Regions from separate parts of the Halomonas sp. GD1P12 genome, predicted to be linked through region 1. Evidence: predicted binding sites of a transcription regulator. Region 1 holds the regulator's gene; each other region holds the start of a gene.

Evidence for each region. Region 1 encodes LexA, which represses DNA repair genes until DNA is damaged. Its sites were predicted from a motif close to TACTGTNTANNTANACAGTA; they were not measured.
Region 2: a site for LexA is predicted at 1,254-1,273, ahead of OCT39_RS14095 (Y-family DNA polymerase). Genes of this name have one in related genera too.
Region 3: a site for LexA is predicted at 3,734-3,753, ahead of OCT39_RS06440 (PA0069 family radical SAM protein). Genes of this name have one in related genera too.

The regions. Positions count from the first base shown of each region.
Region 1 is NZ_CP107007.1:1,619,919-1,626,906, reverse strand. Features, by position in the region: gene nagZ (beta-N-acetylhexosaminidase) at 1-227, opposite strand, end outside; gene OCT39_RS07625 (L,D-transpeptidase) at 301-819, opposite strand; gene OCT39_RS07620 (TetR/AcrR family transcriptional regulator) at 797-1,474, opposite strand; gene lexA (transcriptional repressor LexA) at 1,692-2,366, shown strand; gene purU (formyltetrahydrofolate deformylase) at 2,561-3,415, opposite strand; gene OCT39_RS07605 (ribonuclease J) at 3,676-5,259, shown strand; gene moaE (molybdopterin synthase catalytic subunit MoaE) at 5,309-5,809, opposite strand; gene moaC (cyclic pyranopterin monophosphate synthase MoaC) at 5,810-6,604, opposite strand; partial or broken gene mobB (molybdopterin-guanine dinucleotide biosynthesis protein B) at 6,665-6,988, opposite strand, start outside.
Region 2 is NZ_CP107007.1:3,066,035-3,073,022, forward strand. Features, by position in the region: gene OCT39_RS14085 (hypothetical protein) at 1-664, shown strand, start outside; gene OCT39_RS14090 (hypothetical protein) at 842-1,192, opposite strand; gene OCT39_RS14095 (Y-family DNA polymerase) at 1,296-2,621, shown strand; gene OCT39_RS14100 (hypothetical protein) at 2,801-3,301, shown strand; gene OCT39_RS14105 (hypothetical protein) at 3,332-3,532, opposite strand; gene OCT39_RS14110 (hypothetical protein) at 3,753-5,003, opposite strand; gene OCT39_RS14115 (DUF4145 domain-containing protein) at 5,026-5,658, opposite strand; gene OCT39_RS14120 (S24 family peptidase) at 5,658-6,263, opposite strand; gene OCT39_RS14125 (hypothetical protein) at 6,402-6,905, shown strand.
Region 3 is NZ_CP107007.1:1,382,179-1,389,166, reverse strand. Features, by position in the region: gene OCT39_RS06465 (hypothetical protein) at 1-424, opposite strand, end outside; gene OCT39_RS06460 (cysteine hydrolase family protein) at 421-981, opposite strand; gene OCT39_RS06455 (nuclear transport factor 2 family protein) at 1,049-1,432, opposite strand; gene OCT39_RS06450 (hypothetical protein) at 1,602-2,045, opposite strand; gene OCT39_RS06445 (alkaline phosphatase) at 2,156-3,598, opposite strand; gene OCT39_RS06440 (PA0069 family radical SAM protein) at 3,779-4,864, shown strand; gene OCT39_RS06435 (hypothetical protein) at 4,871-5,122, opposite strand; gene OCT39_RS06430 (Na/Pi symporter) at 5,133-6,305, opposite strand; gene OCT39_RS06425 (winged helix-turn-helix domain-containing protein) at 6,448-6,759, shown strand; gene OCT39_RS06420 (bile acid:sodium symporter family protein) at 6,756-6,988, opposite strand, start outside.

The DNA.
Region 1 (6,988 bases):
GATTTGATGCGCTGGACACGACCGCCCTCCTGGTCGATACCGAGCAGCAGATCGGGTCGAATGCGGCGTATGTCCTGGCACAGTGCGCTGACCTGCTCGGCGCTTTCGACGTTGCGTGAAAACAGGATCACCCCGCCCACGGCGGTATCGGCCAGAAGCGCTTTTTCGGCGCGCGTGATAAAGGGCCCTTCGAGGTCGAGCATGACCGGGCCAAGCGGTTGCGTCATCGGCATCTATCCAACAAAACGGGCGCTCATTCTAGTCGATCGCCGCGCTCAAACAAAACCGGCGGGTCGTGGGTCAGGTATGAAGCCAAACCGGCGTACCCGGCACGGCGACCTCGAATACCCACAGCAGGTCCTGATTTCTCAGGCGCACACAGCCGTGGGACGCCGCAACGCCCATGGGCTCATGTGGTGGAGTGCCGTGCAGATAGATATAGCGGCGTTGGGAGTCGACGGATCCGCCACGGTTGACCCCGGGCTCGAGCCCGCAGAGCCAAAGAATACGCGTCAAAATCCAGTCACGATCAGGATTTTGTTCACCCAAAGTGGGACTAAAAACTTCACCGGTAAAGCGGCGCCCGCGAAACACCGCGTTTTCCGGCAGGCCCTGGCCGATCGAGGCGCGCACGTAGTGCCAGCCGCCAGGCGTCTGGCCGCTGCCTTCGTGTTGCCCCACCCCGTTTGCACCGGACGACACCGTGCATTCGTGAACCACCCGCGTTCCCTGCCAGGCGCGAAGGCGCTGCTCGGTGAGGTCGATTTCAAGCCATGGCGCCTCGGTTGGCGGCAGCTCAGCCAGAATGGGCGTGGCCATGATGAGCCTCCTCGATCGCCGGGGGAAGCGGCGCGTTCATGGCGGCAACGACCACCGGGCGCAGTCGGCGCACCAGATCACGTACCGAGACCTGCTCGTTGTACTCCTTGGCCGCGATGTCGCGCAGCGCATCGAGCCCGGAGAGCGTGAAGATCACCGTGCCGAGCATGAAGTGCAGCCGCCAGAAGCGCTCGGCGTCGGGCAGGCCGGGTGTGGCGCGGCGAACGAGCTCGACAAAGCGAGTGAAGACATCGCCGTACTGCTCCTGGATATAGCGGCGAAGGTGGCCCTGAGCCTGACTGTAGGCGAGCCCCAGCAGGCGCATGAACACTTTCAAGCTGTTGCGCTCGGCCGGCACGGTCAACACCGTCGTGGCCATGGTTTCGAGCAGTACTTCCAGAGGAATCTCATCATCACCATAGCGGGCGTGCAGCTCATCCAGCGCTTCGTGAAAGCGTTGGCTGAAGGGGTCGAGATAGCGCGCAAACACCGCCTGAATCAGCGCCTTTTTCGAACCGAAGTGGTAGTTCACCGCCGCCAGGTTCACCCGCGCCTTGCTAGTGATGTTGCGCAGAGAGGTCTCTGCAAAGCCACGCTCGGCGAACAGCACCTCCGCCGTATCCAGAATACGCGTGACGGTATCAGACTGCGCCATGGCGCCCTCCAGAAAACGAGTGTTTAAAACATCGCGAAATAGTAGGTCATTAAAACGCCGGGCTCAATCGTGCGAAACCCTGATATGCCCTCTTTTAAAGGCGAACGGCTTTATAATCCGTGGCTTGAGTCATATACTGGACAGAGGAACATACTGTATACTTAAACACATATATTTAAGTCATTTTTTATAGTTACCTTTTACCCTGGAGTCAGCCATGCCTCGTCCTCTTACCGTTCGTCAGCAGCACGTATTCGATTTTATCGTGAAGACCATGAACGAGTACGGCTACCCACCCACCCGCGCCGAAATCGCCAAAGCGCTGGGCTTTCGCTCACCCAACGCGGCCGAAGAGCACCTGCGCGCGCTCGAGCGCAAGGGCGCCATCCGTATCATTCGCCACACCTCCCGCGGCATCCGCCTGCCCAATCAGGAAGGGGTGGAAGCAGCGGAATCCGCCGCTGAAGCCAGCGACAGCGTCGAATCCGCGACCCAGGGGCTGCCGATCATCGGCGAAGTGGCCGCGGGCAGCCCGATTCTGGCCGCCGAACACATCGATCGTTACTGCCCGCTGCCGGCGGAGTATTTCACGCCGAAGGCCGACTACCTGCTGCGCGTACGCGGGCTGTCGATGAAGGATATCGGCATTCTGGAAGGCGACCTGCTGGCGGTACACCGCACCGAGCGGGTACGCGACGGCCAGATCGTCGTGGCGCGCCTCGAGGACGAAGTCACCGTCAAGCGTTTTCGCCGCGACGGCCACCAGGTCACGCTGCACGCCGAGAACAGCGATTTCGCTCCGATCGAAATCGATCTTCGCACCCAGCAGCTCGATATCGAAGGTGTCGGCGTTGGCGTGATTCGCGGCGGCAGTGGCCAGGCGCTGGGTTAATTGACCTATCGATTGAGACAGGGAAATGTGGCGGTGCCGGGCAACCCTGCGCGAGGGCGCTGTGAACCCTTCCCTGGGCGCTACTTTCGCCATCCATGGCGAAAGACCCTCGCTACGGTCAGCCCGGCACGGCGGCCCGTATTGTCATCCTCAAGCTTATAAACCAAAAACGGGGCACTTTCGTGCCCCGTTTTTTAGTTGAAGACGACCGTCTTGTTGCCGTCGATCAGCACGCGATCTTCCAGGTGCCACCTGAGCCCGCGGGCGAGCACGGACTTCTCCACGTCGCGGCCAAAGCGCACCAGATCCGTGGGCGTGTGACAGTGGCTGACGCGGTGGATGTCTTGTTCGATGATCGGGCCGGCGTCGAGCTCTTCGGTCACGTAGTGGCAGGTCGCGCCGATCAGCTTCACGCCGCGCTCGAACGCCTGGTGATAGGGCTTGGCACCGGCAAACGACGGCAAAAAGCTGTGGTGGATGTTGATGATCTGGCCGGCGTATTGGCTACAGAGCGCCGGCGGCAAAATCTGCATGTAGCGCGCCAGCACGATGCAGTCCGCCTCGAGCGCCTCGACCTGGCGCTGCACCGCATCGAACGCGGGCTGCTTGTCGCTGGGGTCGACCGCGATGTGGTGATAATCGATCCCGTACCACTCGCTTAGCGCGCGCATGTCCGGGTGGTTGGAGATGATGCCCACGATGTCGCAGTCGAGCTCGCCAGCCTGCCAGCGGTAGAGCAGATCGACCAGGCAGTGGGACTCTTTCGACACCATGATCACGACCCGGCGCCGCTTTTGGGTATCGACCAGCGCCCACTGCATCGAAAACGCGTTGGCGATGGGCGCAAACGCCTGTTCGAGCTCGGCCGCGCTCATGCCGATGGAGTCGGCGAGAATCTCGTAGCGCATGAAAAATCGGCCCGTTTGCAGATCCGAGTGCTGGCTCGCCTCGGTGATGGAGCCGCCGTGCTGAGCAATGAAGCTCGACACGCGCGCCACGATGCCTACCTGATCGGGGCAGGAAACCACTAAACGGTAATAATGCGACATGAATACACTCTTGATACACGTTTCGAAGACGCGACCCGACGGGGTCGTCAAGAACCGTTGAGGCCTTGGGGGGCGTTAGTGTAGCGCAAGCGGCGATCGGGAACACTGCCAGGATTGTTAGCCGCCCCCGCCTTACCGTATAGTTAAAGTCTTACTTTTCAGGCTGTTCAAAATCAATGGATCCATCCCGCGTTCAACTTCGCCCCCGACGCCGACCGCCCCTGCGCATTTTGCCGCTTGGGGGCTGCGGTGAAATAGGAATGAACCTGACGCTTTATGGTTTCGATGGTCACTGGATCGCCATTGATTGCGGGATGATGATTCGACAGGATCTTCCCAGCGCTCCGCTACAGGTGCCCAGCACCGATACGCTGGCCGAGCTTGAGATTACCCCTAAAGCGCTCTACATCACCCATGGCCATGAGGATCACATCGGCGCGGTCGCTTGGCTTTGGCCCAAATGGCAGTGCCCGATCTACGCCACGCCCCTGGCCGCCGGGTTACTCCGTCACAAGTTTGCCGAACACAATCTTTCAAGCGCCGCGATTCGCGTGATCGAGCCCAACGATGCCCTCGAAGAGGGCCCGTTCACGCTGCGCTATTTACTGATGACCCACTCGATTCCCGAGAGCTGCGCGATCATGATGCTCGCCGGCGGCTACCGGGTATTGCACACCGGCGACTGGAAGCTCGACCCGACGCCTTTGATCGGCCCGAGCGTCGACCCGGCGCACTTTCAGGCGCTGGCACCGCTGGATCTGGTGGTGGGTGATTCGACCAACGCGCCGCTTCCGGGCAGTGCCGGCAGCGAAGGTTCGGTGGCCAACGCGCTGACGCAAACGCTCAAGGCCTGTACCGGGCGCGTGGTGGTCTCCTGCTTTGCCAGCAATCTGGCGCGTGTGTGGGCGATCGGCCAGGCGGCGGCCCAAAGCGGGCGCCGTGTGAGCCTGATGGGCCGCTCGATGGAGCGCATGGTCGGTGTGGCCCGCGGTCTTGGCTATCTCGACGATTTTCCGCCGCTGGTGCCGCCCCAGGACCTGGGCTATCTGCCACCGGACGAAGTGGTGGTGATCGCCACCGGAAGCCAGGGCGAGCCGCGCGCCGCGCTCCAGCGCCTGGCCCAGGGCCGCCACCCGTTCATGGACCTGGAAGCCGGCGATAACGTCATTTTTTCCGCCAAGGCGATTCCCGGCAACGAGCGCCCGATCGCGGCGCTCAAGAAGCGTTTCACTCAGCTCGGCGTTCAGCTTTTCGACGAGAACAACCACCCGGAGCTTCACGCCACCGGCCATCCCGCCCAGGAGGAGCTCAAAACGCTCTACCGCTGGGTTCGGCCCACCGCGCTGCTGCCGGTTCACGGCGAAACGGTGCATCAGCAGGCGCACCAGGCGCTGGCGCAAGAGCTCGGCATCAAGGCGCCGCTGGCCCCGGTCAATGGCGATATGCTATGTCTGGATAACGAAGGGTTACGCGTTGAGGCGCGCCACCCGCAGTTGCCCCAGGTGGTGGATCAAAACAGCGTGACGCGCCACCCCGGGCTTGCGGACGGCCAGTCGAGCGGCGCGCGGCGCGGCACGCTGTTTCTGGCACTGCCGGTATGCGCTTCTGAGACCGGCTGGCAGCGTATCGGGCGTTTGATGCTAGACGCCAGTGGCGCCAGCCCCATCGACGAAGAGAGCTTTAGCGATTGGCTCGACGAGCGGCTCGACGAAATCGAAGTCGACTCCCTCGCCGAACTCAGAGAAGCACTGACGCCGGGGCTGGTTCGCTGGCTGGGACACCACTGCCAGCATCTGCCGGAGGTGCACCTTCAGATCATGGCGACCGAGCCGCCCGGCGCTTGAGCCGGGTAGCCCCTTACACGCGCCCACCAACGCCCTCCTTGATCGCCTCCTACCAGCGCGCGGCATCGTCAAAATCGGTGGCGCGCTCCTTGACCCAGTAATCGCCCTGGCGCGAGTGCTCCTTTTTCCAGAAGGGTGCGCGGGTCTTGAGAATATCCATGATGAAGTCGCAGGCACTGAAGGCGTCGCGCCGGTGAGCGCTGGCCACCACCACTTGTACGATCGGATCCCCCGGGCGCAGATGCCCGACCCGGTGCACAATCACCACGCCTTTGAGCGCCCAGCGCGAAGCGGCCTCCACCGCGATATCGGTGAGCGCCTTTTCGGTCATGCCCGGATAGTGCTCGAGCGTGAGCCCCGTGACGTCCGGCGTTTCGTTGAAATCGCGTACGAGGCCGGTGAAGCTCACCAGCGCCCCGACATCCTGACGATGTTCGATGAGCGTCTCGTAGCCCTCATCAAAAATGAAGGCCTCCTGCTGCACGCGGATGTGAATAGGCGGCGTATCCGCTCCCGAAGCGAGCGCTTGCTCAGAGGAAGGCGTCTGCATTCAGCCTCCGGTAACTGGCGGGAAAAAGGCGATCTCGTCTTTATCGGTGATTGGCGCGCTATCGTTGGCCATCACCTGGTTGACGGCGCAGAGCGTGCGCTTGTCCGCCAGTGCGGAAAAGCGCGCGTCGCGCGCCTTCAGGTACGCCTTGAGCCCGGCCACGTCGCGGCTTTCGAGATCAGAAAGCGACAGCGATAGATCACTTTCGCCGACCTGCTCACGCAGCTCGGCCAGAAACTTGACCCGTACGCAGGGCGACACGCTACAGCGCTCGCCCACGCTCACCTCGCCCGGGTTACCCTCACCGGTGACGATCGGCCCATTCTGGCGCTGATAGTCGCCGCGCACCCCACCCTGCTTGCTCTCGAGCTGAATCGCCTCGATGCGCATCTCCTTGTCGACCGCCTTGCACATGTCGTAAAGCGTCAGGCACGCCACCGACACCGCGGTTAGCGCCTCCATTTCGACACCGGTACGCCCGCTGAGCCGGCAAAGCGCCTCGACATTCACCGCGCCGGTGTCGAAATCGAGCGTAAAGTCGACGCTCACCTTGCTCAGCGACAGCGAGTGACACAGCGGAATCAGTTCAGAGGTGCGCTTGGCTGCCTGAATACCGGCGATACGCGCCGTGGCCAGCACATCGCCCTTGGGAAGCTCGCCGTCGCTCAAGAGCTTGAGCGTAGCCGGCGCCATGACGATGCGCCCTGACGCCACCGCTTCCCGGCGGGACTCCTCTTTATCGGCGATATCCACCATATTGGCTTCGCCCTGGGCGTTCAGATGCGTCAGCTGCATGTCGTTATCCCTGGTCATTGCGGTGCTCTCGTCACGGTGCGCGCGGGTCCATTCGAGTACCCAGCGCGCGATCTCGTCGATGTTATCAAGGTTTAGCTGCGGGATAGAAGCGTCAAGCCGCTCGGGGGCTTCGCCCTTGAGCGCCACCGCCACCACGTTGTCGCTTTGTATAATCGACTCATCGCCAATGCCATCGCGGTAGAGCACGAGCTTGGAAAGCGGCCAGGTCTTGAAACCCTCGACGATGACCAGGTCCGGCCGGTGTGCCGCCATGAGTGACAGCAGGTGTAAAAGATCCGGCCCTTCCTGGCCGGCTTGCCTCTGCGCCGGCGTCTCCTGCATCAGCGCGTAGCGCTGGTTGGATGCCACCAGCATCGGCGCGGC
Region 2 (6,988 bases), 1.4 Mb from region 1:
TTATTTTCAAAATAAAAACAAACACCAACCGCCCTCAAGTGGATCGGATGAAGGAAACGTCGAGCCACCGGGACTAGAAAAGCCTCCTAGCCTCAGTGATTCGAATGAAGAAAACACCGAGCCATTGGGGCTAGACAAGCGTTCTAGCCCTGACGATTACAATGAAGAAGATTGGACGGGAACGGAAACTCCAGAACAGTCAGACGAAGTCGGCAAAAAGCTTCGTCAGCGGCATGATGATGATCTGAATCGTGACAAGGTTGCTCGTCATACCCAAGGTACGCAACAAGTCGAGCAAATCATCACGCGTACCAAAACGGCATCTAAAAACTTCCTCAAGTTATCCGTTACTGGTGCTATCATAATTTTCTTGGTTGGTTTTTTCTCATTGCCACAAACGCGTGAAATATTGAATCTCTTCCAATGGATAGAGTTAGATGCTGATATAGCCAACTCGGGGCATTGGACTATATATCTACTTCTGTTTTTACCTACTACATTAATGGCCGTCTTAGGCATCACCCTCTGGATCACTGGCCTAAAGTTCTCATCACAAATTTATGGCGGTATTCAAGGATCAGAAGAAAAAGGGACTAACGAAACCGTATCAGAGTGCTTCAAAACTGTCCAAGAGCTCTTAAAGCAAAACAGCGGATCGCCGTAATCCAAAGCCCCGGTCTTCAGCCGGGGCTTTTTCGTGTAGGCCCGCCCTCCTTGGCGGGTGCTCATCCGTCGCAGTTCTCGGGCGGTAAACCGCGTGCTTTCAGGCGACACTTTCAACGTGGCAAACCTTGAGTCACTTCGCCGTAAGCAGAAAAGGACACGCATCGTCAGCGATCACCTACACCGCCCAGCACCGCGCCTGCCGGACCACCACCCCCTTGAACTGCTCCGCCTTGATGAAGCACCCCTCGCCGCCGGTGGCGGGTAGCAGGCGGCAGCGCTCGCCCACGCGGTGGGTCTTGAACAGCCGGTACTCGCCGCCTACCTCGGCCACCACCAGATCCGCGTGGCCATACGAGCGCGCCTCATCCACCACCAGTACGTCGCCTTCCATCCACGGCCCGCCGGGCGCGGCATCCTCGCCAACTTCCACCAGAAAATGGCTCGGCAAAAATCGGCGCTGGTCGAAATCCACCACCGCCGGATGCTCCACCCCCACTACGGCGGGGCCTAGATAGTTCACGCGCATGTCGTCGTCCTGTTCTGCGGTTCGTCCCGGCGAATTTGCCTCTCGCCTTCTCATTGTCTAATACTGTATAAAACGACAGTCTTACACAACAGGGAGGTTAAGAATGATTGGTTTGGTCGACTGCAATAATTTTTACGTGAGCTGCGAGCGCGTGTTCAACCCCAAGCTCAAGGGCCGCCCGGTGGGCATCATGTCCAACAACGACGGCTGTATCATCGCCCGCTCCAACGAGCTGAAGGCGCTGGGTATCGAGATGGGCACGCCCGCGCACCTGGTACGCCACCAGGTCGAACGCGGCGAGATCATCCTCTACTCCTCCAACTACGAGCTCTACGGCGACATGTCTCACCGGGTGCAAAGCATCCTCGAGGAAGAAACCGCCGGCGTGGAGCCCTACTCCATCGACGAGATGTTCGTGCGCATGGACGGCTTCGAGCCCGAGGCCCTGCTACACCACGCCAAGGGCCTGCGCTGGAAGGTGGGCCGCTATACCGGCATTCCGGTTTGCGTCGGCGTGGCCGCCACCCATACCCTCGCCAAGCTGGCCAACCGCATCGCCAAGAAGCACCCGGGCTACCCGGGCGTATGCATCCTCCACGCGGACACTGCCGAGGCCCGCGCTCTGCTCCAACAGATCGACGTGGGCGACGTGTGGGGCGTCGGCCGCCGCCTCACCGAGCGCCTGCAAGTCATGGGCATCAAAACGGCGTGGGATCTCCGTGAAGCGGATGCCAAGCGCCTGCGCCGCAAGTTCAGCGTGAACATGGAACGCACGGTGCTTGAGCTGCGCGGGATCAGCTGCCTGGAAATGAACGACCTGGCCGAGCCCAAAAAGCGCATCATGACCAGCCGATCGTTCGGGCGCTCCACCGGCAACCTCAGCGACCTCGCCGGGGCGATCCGCCACCACGCCCAGCGCGGCGCCGAAAAGCTGCGCGCGCAAAAGAGCCTCGCCCGGGCGGTGCTGGTATTCCTCAAGACGGACCGCTTCCGGCCGGACCAGCCGCAGTACTCCCCTAGCGTGGTCGTCGAACTCGAACGCCCCACCCAGGACACCCGCGAGATCCTCCACGCCGCAAGCGAAGGCCTGAACCGCATCTACCGGCCCAAGTACGGCTACAAGAAAGCCGGCGTGATGATGCTGGACCTCACCGACCAGCACCGCCAACAGCTCAGCCTGATGGACACACCGCAAACGGAAGAAGACCGCCAGCGCAGCCAGAAGCTCATGGCCACGATGGACGAACTGAACGAGAAGATGGGGAAAGGCACGGTGCGCTTGGGACTACCGGAGAAGCACGCGCCGTGGCATTTGCGGTGCGCGCACCGAAGCCCACGGTATACGACGCAGTGGGGGGAGTTGATGCGGGCTTATACAGATGAGGGGTCGGCCAATGGAGTAAAACCCAATATGATCGGCCCAAAGTAGCTCACTCGCATCCGCGTTCCCTTGCTGACTCTAGCACGAGTGATGCGCCGCACTGCGCCGAATCCTAGAACTTATTACTGAAAAAAATCCCAGCACTCAAGGGTTATGAGTTTGCGGATTTTGATCAAAATTTATGCGACTATGAATTTTCATTAGTCTATACATCGAGAGAAATAGAAATGAATACACAGCAAATTAAGCAGGCAATTGCCAACCGGATGCTGAGTGAGTATGACCAAGGAAATAACGGTATGGTCGATATGAAACAAATAGCCTCAGAGCTAGGGATACCATGGTCACAAGTCGAAAATGTAGTGGGCATGCTTCACGAACAAGGGATCGTTCGAACAGTAATTGGATGCCATGTTGCTCATTTAACCCCACTTGGCATACGAACATTAGAACCCAGCGACATAGGAGTACCCAAACAGCCACCTCAAACCGTTAATAATCACTTCAGTGGCTCATTTAACCAATCGGCGATCGCCACTACGAACGGGTATGCAACCGTTTCTGTGCAAAACACCGAGGTAAACCATTACTTTCAACAGCTAGAGCGGGCAATCGACCAATCGCAGAACATCCCGTCCGAGCAGAAGCAAAAGTGGAAAACAGACCTATGGGAGATGTCCAAGCATCCAGCACTGGTAGCAGCGCTAGGAGCAATTTTAGGCGGGTAGTCAGGCTAAAAAGGAACAGTTGGACGGCAGTTAGCCGCCCGCAAACCGGATGATAGCAAACACCAAGGCAGAGACCGCCACGATGATACCCACATTCCATTTAATAATGTTGGTTTCGGTCTTGGCCAAGCTTTCCTTGGTGGCCGTCGTTTCCTTAATGATGGCAACCTCTTGCTCAAGGTGACGCAAGCACTGTTCCATAACCGCGCTGGGAGCCATCTGGTAGCTCATGAATCACACTTACCGCCGGGGCTAATCCTTGGACTCGGCCCGAAAGTTCCCCATGCGGATCGAAAACTGAAATACTTATTTCGCCGCTAAAACACATTGGACTTTGCTTTGAGACTCCCTTACTAGCTAGAAAATCCTTAATAACGCTACCTGTTACTTGATAAGTAAAACCGATCATTTGTATACCCTGCAAATACCCACCAACCTAACAAAATTCCTTTTATTCACTTTCTTTATTTTTACGCCAAAGTAACAACTGCTCGATAGGGCTATGTTTTTCTTTAGCTGCTCCATCAATAACCATTTGAGAATCTCGACTAATAGAGAGAAGATTTATTCTCATCAACTCTTTCAAATCTTCAGAAACTTCATCTCCGATCTCTAACAATCTTGACTTATAACCTTCATAAGACTCAGCTAAAGTTTGTTTTTGAGCATAAAACTCCTCTAGCCTAGTAAGAAGCGAAGATTTTTTTGAAGCAAATACACCAAGCCAGAGAGGCACACCAAAAAGAGTTAATCTAGTTAAAAAGAAGTGGACGTAACTCCAAAAATCATTAGGCTCAAAGTCTGACCAAGCAAACAGAGATAGCGCAATAATTAAACCGACGCCAAGAGAAGCATAAAAAATAATATCATACGTAACTCTTAGTGCAGCTGCAGCCTCTTTACGTTCTTTAAATGACTTCGCCAACTGAACAGTTACAGCACTCCCAAGCACTTCATCAGCTTTTTTCTGTACGCTTTCTGATGCAGAGGTTACCGCTGCAGCTTTTTCTAAAATTGATTTGGCATCATAGGTAAGCTTTTCGTTATCACCTATTAAAATGTCTAAATACGCTCTATTCTTTTCAAGATTATTGTGGATATTATTCACATTCTTTAGAAGATTTTTTGCTTCTGCCAGACTTTCAGCCAAAGAATCACTATGCTCGTTGTAAGACTGCATATTAGAATATGCGTCTTCAATTTGCTTCGACAATTTTGTTAAACCAACCTCTTGCTTCTTAAAGCTTTCGTTAAAATAATGAATTCTCGACTCAAGCTCTTTATTAACGCCAAACAGTTGATTTAGAAAACTAGGATCTTGATTATAAAAAGAAGCATCCCAAATTCTAATATTATATTTTTGCCTAGGGTTATTGTTTTCGCCATATTCAATCCATACACCTGATCCAAAGAAAACACTTTCTTTAAACAGATTCAAAGGCTCTATTTTAAATTTGATTTCTTTATTATTTTCTATAAAAGAGCCTTGAATATCATCTTGATCAAATTCATCGTCTTTTACAAGCTCAGCTTCGCCCTCTTTCATCAGCCCATTAGCATTATAACCCATAACTTTGAACTTATGATGCCCAACAACCTTGAAGTAATAATTATTCACAAGCTTCAAATCAGAAGCTATATTATTAGCAACTGTTATTGGCTTTAACTCACAAAAAAAACCGCTGGACTCTTCATAACTCATACAGTTACCTTAATTATAGTAATCAATTAGATGAATCACGCTTCTCAACCCCCTGCCGCTTACCCTCAGGCAAACTCTCATAAAGCGCGTCAATCTCTTTAAATCGGGTAATCCTGTCTTGAACAATAAAGTTCAAAAGCTCAAACATGGAGCCAACGCTTTTATCGATATCTTCATCTTTCAGCTCACCTGGGTGAACAGACTCATTACCAATAATTCGAATAGCATCGAGTGCTTTTTGTACGGCTTGAGGCAAACCATCTTGAACGAGCTCACCAATGGCCCTATCGATTTTCGAGTTTTTACCAAGGTGAATACATAAGCGCTGAAGTGCTAGGCGAAGTAAAGCTGCTGCGGCTCTCGAAGAGTGTGGAAGAACATCACGTGCTTCTAAATAATCTTTTTTCGCATCTTCAGGCATATCCTGATGAGGAAAAGGGGCGCCTGAAATCAAAGGAAAAATTAGTTGCCCAGAAAGTTCACGGTATTCCGTACCAAACCATAAAGTTGCACCACCGCAATGCTGACACTGGGCTCTCTCAACAAGAGTTCTGACTTGGTTCAATTGCCAGTTAAACCAGGCGACTTTGGAATAAACATCGCAGAATGGACAAGTGAACGACTTAGCACGATGCTTAGGGGGATAATATTTCATCACACCACCCGCCCAATCCGAATCTCGCACCGCCCCAGAATCTCCAAATCTCCCATATCCTGTGGCTTGATCATCTCCGGCTGGTACAGCTCGTTATCACTAATCAGGTACAGCGCGCCCCCGGCCAACCGCTGAACACGCTTGATCCGCCGCTCCCCACTCACCAGCAGCAGGAACACCCCTTCCTGCTTCGGATCGCGAGCCGCCCGGTTCACCAGCACCCAGTCGCCATCCGCCAGGGTGCCGTCCATCGAATCCCCCCGCACCTGCACGCCCACGATCTGCGCCGGGTCGAGCCCCTGAGCGGTCAACTCGCTACGCGGGAACTGCAAGGTCGTCTTGATCGGCTCGCCCTCAAAGCTGCGCCCGGCGCCGGCGGCGGCTTCTATGTCGTACATCGGTATCGAAGCCATGCCTTCAGCCAGGTCGAGCAATTCAACATTTGAAGAAACCGTCCGGTTCCCGGTCAAGATGTACTGCACATCGACTCCTTGCGAAGCGATGGCGGTCAAGTAGTCGCCTTTCGGGCTGCGCTGGTCAGCTTCGTAAAGCATTTGGGACTTTTTAGTTACATGGGCAAGGTCACCGAACTGGGTTTGAGACATCCCCAGACGCTCCCTCTCTTCCCTAAGCCTTTCACCCAATGAAACCATTATGTCCTCTCAACTATTGACATGGTCACCGTTCGGTACCATTCTATCGATGTCTTTCACTTCATTTCACTTTGCAAGGGAGCCACTGCCATGGCCACACCTGCTGAAACCTCACCGCGCATCACGGTGCAACACGTCACTATCGAGGAAACCCAAGGCCCACTCTCTGTCGACGTTGCGCGGCTTGGACTCGAAAGCTTTAACGCCACCTGCCAGCAACAAACAATGACACTCGATGAGCTTCTCGACGTCATCCGTGGCGCCAACGAGCTGGGCGCAACTGATACCACCGCCACTTTCCAGCTCGATGAAAAAGCACCTAGCCACACGTGGTCGATCAAGGCGATCAAGCCTGACGCAACGGCGCCTAAAGACACCGACTCCCAAGCCTCAGCTTTTCAGCTCACGGCACGCCAACAAGCCTTGGCCGAAGGCGTGATGGTTGAGGTCGTGGGCGCTTTGGCAAAGCAAAGCACGCCCGGCAAAGTCCTCAGCGAAGCGGCCATCAATCTGGCGAATGCGTTGCGGGTTGGCCTGGATCAGCTCACGACAACGTCTTGTAGTACTCGACCAACTTCTTGTGAGCAGCGATAGCGGTATCGGCGAGCTGCTCACCTCTCATGGTTCCGTAAGCGGTATTTCCGGACGAAATGATTTGGTCGGACCTGATCATCTCA
Region 3 (6,988 bases), 240 kb from region 1:
GGCAGGTCGTTTCTTCGCCGGACTCCTTGAGGCGCAGAATCATGGCGTGTTCATCGCGGGAGACCACTTCGATCGGCGCCGAAGGCTCGAGATAAAAAGCGCGGCTTGCTTCGAGAAACTCGGGCGAAAACAATCTGAGCTCATCCGTGCGAGGAACGAGTTCTATCTCTTCGGGGTAGGCAATGAACGTGTGGCCGACAACGTCCTTATGCCCGGTGATGAAGACCTGCAGACGCGAATGGCTTCCCGGAACGCTGCTCGTTCGATAGTCGAGCGTCAGCGTTTCCTCATAGGTGAGATCCTTTCGTGTCGTGACGCGACTTTCGATGTGCTCTTCCATGCCGTCCGGGTAGACATTGTCCGAGGTACAGGTCCAGTCACCCAAACCAAACAGGGAGATTCCCGCCATTGCCAGTTCAATCATTCTTCTAACGCCTCATCGAGCATTTCTTCGGTCGAGCGGATACGCGCGTACTCCCCATTCAGATTCGCAAGCGACATGGCGTGAACCTCGTCAGCCGAGCGTTCCACCCCAGCATAATCGCGTTTGGCGAAGGTGAAGGTAGCGTCATGAACGACCGTGACATCGAAGCCGAGATTACCCGCGCTTCGCACGCTGGCCTCCACCGAGTTGCTGGTGCTGACACCCACGACGACGAGACGCTGAATATCGCGCACGCGAAGCCAGCGCTCGAGACCCGAATGGATAAAAGCATCGGGAACGTTCTTCTCGACCACGTGCTCGCCTTCCCACGGCGCCAGTGCCGGCTGGAACTCGACGCCGCATTGTCCCGGCCAGAAAGGGGAATCTGGCGAGCGGGAGATATGGCGTACGTGAACGACAGGGCCCTGAGCATGACGCCACGCGCCGAGCAGGCGCGCAATATTCGCCTCGGCGTACGTATTGTTGCGAGCCCCTACAGCGGGGTCGCTCATGCCGCGCTGCATGTCGATGATAAGAAGAGCGGGAAGCTCGAACATGAATAAAACCTTTAAAAATGAAAACGCCAGGCTCGAATAGCCTGGCGTTTTTCGGGTGCCGACAACCTTACAGCATACGCGGAATTTGCGAGGAGTGGTGGTGCAAAATCGGCGCTTCTTTCGAAAGATCAACGACGTAGCTAAAGCGCGCCTCGAAGTTCAGAAGCTCGCCTTCGACCTCAAAGCGCCAGTTGTAGAGGCCGGTCAGCGCGGCAACGGTTTCGGAGACTTCCTGAATGATCAGGGTCTTTTCGTGCAGCGTGATGCTCAGACCCGGGCGCGCGCCCAGGCGCTCGAAATAGTCGCGATGCTTCTCGCGGGTGTTGGAAATACGGTTGGAAAAGGTGGGAATCAGTACGGCGTTCTCATCGTAGAGCGACAGCAGCGCTTCGACGTCGGCGTTGTTGATTGCCTGCATCCACTCGTTGAGCACGTCATGGGGAGTTCTCATATGACTAACGACCTCTTTAACCAATGTCGGTGACCTGATGCCGCGGGCTCAAACGGCGGTGACCTTTTACGACAGTGACTTTACAAGCCCATCATTCTTATACCAAAGATGTAGCGGGTACCATCTTACCCAAATCGACACGCGAGCGCATGGCGAGTTCCCAAGCCCATTAAAATTCCCGCAATCGATGGAACAGTTTACCCATGGCGCTGGCCCCCGGTATCAGCGCCAGGCCGATCAGGAGCGCGGCGAGCGAGCCGATGTCGAGCCCCCCGCCCCACTGCCAGCGGGAAAGCAGACTGCTCAGGTGCTGTACCACCAGATACACGCCGATGAGAAAGCTGCCCGCACGCACGAGCCCCGCCTCCCCTACCACGCTGTCAGACGCCGACTCATTCGGGTGAAGCCTTTGCGCAAGCGCGGGCGCCTTGAACCATAAAAGCACGCCCAGCAAACACGGCAGCACGAGACTGGCGGAGAACAGTAGTCGCCAGTCTTCGAACGCCTCTGCCGTAGCGAAGGCCGCGGGCAGCGACGACGCCAGCGCCATGAGCGGGCGGGTCACGAGATAGACGGCGAGAAGGCGAATCGCGATGATCGAGAAGGCGCGCATGAAGACTCCCGGCAAAACCGTCAGCATACGTTCATCGCACGCGTTCTAAAACACGCACAAAAAAGCCCCCGGCCATTACTCACCGGGGGCTTTATGCCTGCACAGGGACGTTACGGCGTGTCGCTGTCCTCGTCGATACCGAGCGCGTTCATCGCGGCGCGGAATACATCGGTGTTGTCCACCCACTGCTGGGCGTTTTCGTCCACACCGTAGGTGGAGAGGCCTTCATCGGGCTGGGCCACATCGAGGAAGTACTCGGCGCCGGCGCCCTGGGCGTAAAGCGGCACGAGCTCGCGGGTGTGGTTATCCGAGTGCCAGCGTACCAGCGGCAGCGCGCCGGCGCCCTGGCTTACGATCGGGCTGTAGGCGTTCTGATCCGAATCCGGGCCCTGCAGCAGGCCGTTGCCGTGGTCGGTGGTAACGATGATCATCGTCTCGTCCCAGTCGCTGTTCGCCTCGACCCACTCGACCGCAGCTTCCACCGCTTCATTGAAATCGACCTGCTCCTCGACCAGGCGCGGCAGGTTGTTGGCGTGCGCGGCCCAGTCGACGGCGCCGCCTTCGACCATCAGGAAAAAGCCTTCGTCGTTTTGCTTGAGCACTTCGAGCGCGCCGCGGGTCAGCGTCGGCAAGTTCGGCACGTTCTCGATCAGGTTGCCAGCTTCCACGCCCGGGCGGTTGAACTGCAGCGTGGCGTGGTTCTGCGCCACGCCCAGCACCTTGTCCGCCTCGAGGGTCAGCTCGCCGTTGGCCAGCGCCTCGAAGTCGTCGCGGCTTTCGATCAACTGGTAATCGGTGTCGCCGTCGAGCACACGCTGCCAGGTGGCTTCGCCGCCCACGTAGCGAAAGGCGTCTTCGTCCGGATTGTCGACCGCGTTACCGGCGTCGTCGAAGTACGGGTGGCCGGCGCCGAACACCACGGTGGCAAGTCCGGAATCGATGATCTCTTCACCGAGTGCTGCGTATTCGTTGCGGCTGGGGCTGTGGCCCAGAAACGCGGCGGGCGTCGCGTGGCTCAGCTGCACCGAGCTCACCACGCCCAGCGCCCGACCGCTTTCGACCACGTACTCGCCGATGTGCTTCATGCGCTCGTCATTGTTCGACCAGTTGATGGCGCTGTTGTAGGTCTTCTGGCCGGTGGCCAGCGCCGTGCCGGCGGCGGCGCTGTCGGTGAAGTTCTCGCGGGCGTAGTTGTAGCCGGCGAAATAGCCGTCGTAGTCGCCCAGTTTGCCCTCGAAGCCCACGCCCTCGGCCGCCTCATCGCTCCAGAGCTCGGCGGGGTCGAACTCGACCTTGCCTTCGTCGCTCATGGTCGGCTCGGTGGCGGTGGTCAGCGGGTAGGTGGCGGTGAAGACCTGAGTGTCGAAGTCGTCGTACACTTCCTGGCCCAGCACTGCGTGGCGGTAGTAGCTGGCGGCGCGGAAGGTTTCGATGCCCGCGCCGTCGGTGATCATCAGAATGACGTTTTTGGCACCGTGTGGTTGGGCAAGCGCCGGCGTGGCAAAAACGGACCCTAAAGCAAGCGCGAGCGCGCAGCGTTTGAAAGCGACCATGCTGTTCATCCAAGTCATTGATTAAGAGAGACTTAAATTAGCCACGCCAGATGACAGCGGGATGAACGTTTAGCGCGATTTCAGTGACACGCCGTTCACCACGGCCAGCGGTTGTCGTTAGCATGAGCGGTAATATAGTGTATATTCATACAGTCAACCTATTGCCGATCGGATAGCGTCATGTCGGATTCACGCGCCCTCCCCCCGGGCAGTATCGTTCACAAGGGCCGCGGGGCAACGTTCGACCCGCACAACCGCTTTGCGCCGAGTGTCAGCGTCGAGGAATTCGACGGCTGGTGGCAGGAGCACGCCCCTTTAAGCCTTGCCACCGAGGTACGCGAGGAGCCAAGCAAGAGCGCGCTTGCGTGGAACAGCTCACCGGATCTCTCCTTTGATCGCTCGCTCAATCCTTACCACGGCTGCGAGCATGGCTGCATCTACTGCTTCGCTCGGCCCTCGCACGCCTACTGGGACATGTCGCCGGGGCTCGATTTCGAAACCCGGCTGATCGCGCGTACCGGCATGCTCGAGCACCTGCGCGACGAACTCGCGAAACCCGGCTACGTTTGCCGGCCGATCAATCTTTCCGGCAACACCGACTGTTATCAACCAATCGAGGCGACATATCGCACCACTCGGAGCCTGCTCGCGTTTTTGCTCGAATGCCGCCACCCGGTCACGCTGGTGACCAAGGGAAGTCTCGTGCTGCGCGACTTGGACCTTCTAAAGCGCATGGCCGAGCACCGGCTGGTGCGGGTGCTGGTGAGTCTGACGAGCCTGGACGGCGACTTGAAGCGCACCCTGGAGCCGCGAGCGGCTTCGCCCCAGGCACGGCTGAAGGTGATTCGCGAACTCAGCGCCGCCGGGGTGCCGGTGGGGGTGTTGATCTCGCCGGTGATACCGGGGCTGACCGACCACGAAATCGAGCGGCTGATCGAAGCGGCCCGCGGCGCCGGCGCGCGCACCGCGAGCTGGATGCTTCTACGCCTGCCCCGCGAAGTCGCGCCGCTGTTCCAGGCGTGGCTGATGGCCCACTATCCCGAGCGCGCCGACAAGGTGATGAGCCTGATTCGCCAGTGCCGGGGCGGCAAGACCAACGAGGCGGCGTTCGGCAAGCGCTTTCGCGGTGAAGGCGTGTTCGTCGACATGATCGAGCAGCGCTTCAAGCGCGCCAGCCGTCAATGGGGCATGCAGCCCCGCGCCGAGCAGGGGCTCAACACGCGCGACTTCAGGCCACCCCGCGCTCAGGGCGACCTGTTCGACTAGCCAGCGCTAACGGTTCGGGCCGCGCCGCGCCTTGAGCTCGTCGAGCACCAGCGCGAAGAAGCCGCGAATCTCCTGAAGCTTCGGCCTCGCCTCGACCATCAGGGTGTCCATCTTTTCGAGCTCCTGAGTCTGGGCTTCTCGGGCGTCGAGCTCAGCGCGAATTTCGTCGATGATCTCCACCGAGTCGTTCAACATCGCCTTGAGTTCGGCGGTCGAGGTGGTGTGCAGGCTTGGCCTGGAACCTTGTTCAATACTCATGGCGCCCTCCTTACAGTACGGTAACAGCGATCAGCAGGGCCGGCAGCGCGATGAACACGCCCAGCACCCAGCCGGCGGCCAGCGCCTTGCGCTCGGCGGCGACCCGGCCCAGCCACTGCGCCCCTTTCACCGGTAGCAGACGCAGAAACGGCAGTCCGCCGATGATCAGCACGGCGCACAGATTGAAAAGCAGATGCACCAGGGCGATCTCCAGCGCCAACAGCGCCGTGGCGCCGGAAATCGCCGTGGCGGCCAGCAGCGCCGTCATGGTGGTGCCGATATTGCTGCCGATGGTGAACGGATAGATCTGGCGCAGCGTGAACGCGCCAGAGCCGGCCATGGGCACCATCAGGCTGGTGGTCGTGGAGGACGACTGCACCAGCATCGTCACCAGCGCCCCGGAGGCCACGCCGGTGAACGGCCCGCGGCCGATGGCGCTGAGCATGATTTGCCTGGCGCGCCCAACCATCAGCGTCTTCAACAGCTTGCCGATGTAGCGAATGGAGAGAAAAATCAGCGCCACGCCGATGACGATCAAGGCGATACCACCGGCCACCGCCGGCAAACTCGCCACCAACTGATCTGCCGTGTCCGTCACCGGCTGAGTCAGCTGGCCCACGATATTGACGTTATCCAGCGAAAGATCGGCATCGCCATAGAAAACGCCGGCCACGGCGCCGGCCATGCGCTCCAGCGGGTGGAACAGGATCTCGATGGGAAGCAAAATCACCACGGCCAGCAGATTGAAGAAGTCGTGCACGGTGGCGGCGGCAAAGGCGCGGCGAAACTCGTTCTTGTCGTTGACGTGGCCCAGGCTCACCAGCGTATTGGTCACCGTGGTGCCGATGTTCGCCCCCATGACCATGGGTACCGCCACCGCGACCGGCAGCCCCCCGGCCACCATGCCAACGATCACCGAGGTCACCGTCGAGGACGACTGGATCAGGGCGGTGGCGACGATACCGACCATCAGGCCGACGAAGGGGTTGGTGGCGAACTCGAACAGGCGCTCGGCGTGATCGCCGGTGGCGAGCTTGAAGCCGTCGCCGACGATGGATACCGCGCAGATCAGAAAGTAGACTAACAGCAATAGCGTGAGCCACTGGCGCAGGCGGCCCTGCTTCTCCTTTTGCGCCGGGCGAGCGTAGCTCTCTGGCGCGGCGCGATGGGTCGTCTCTACCATGGTGATCCCTCCGGCGGTTGGCAACGTGGGGCACGTTCACCCTTCACGTTGCGCGCCGCAGGTGACAGCCTGATGACGCCCGCGTGACCGCGCTCACTTATTTCGATTAACGCCCTCCCCAACCATCGAACCGGAACGCCCAATGACAAAGCCCTTGAATGAGCCACTGAGCAAGACCCGATCGAGTTTCTACCGCCGCCTCTACGTCGCCCACCTGATCGACCAGGGCGTGGCCAGCGTGCCGGCACTGATCGAGGCCACCGGCATGCCCCGGCGCACCGCTCAGGACACGATCAAGTCGCTCGACGAGCTCGATATCGTTTGCGTTTTTGAGGGGCAAGAAGGCGAGCGGCACAACATCGGCCGCTACGTGATCGAGAGCTGGGGCGCGATCGACCGTGGCTGGGTAAAAGAGCACGCCACAAGGCTGGGCGAGGCGCTGGGCTACTGCTAGCGCTTATCGCTCACCCAAGTGCTAGTGGGGCGACGGACGAGCAGTCTGGCCGCCAGCGGCGAGGTAATCATCTGGATGACGGCGAAAAACGCCGCGGGAATGGCGATCTCCGGCGAAAGCCCGGAGGCCGCGACGAACGCCGCCGCAATGCTGAACTCCTTCTTGCTCGTGGTAAAGAGATACGCCACCACCTCTGACCGCTCATTGGTGATCAGCCTGGACGCCGTGC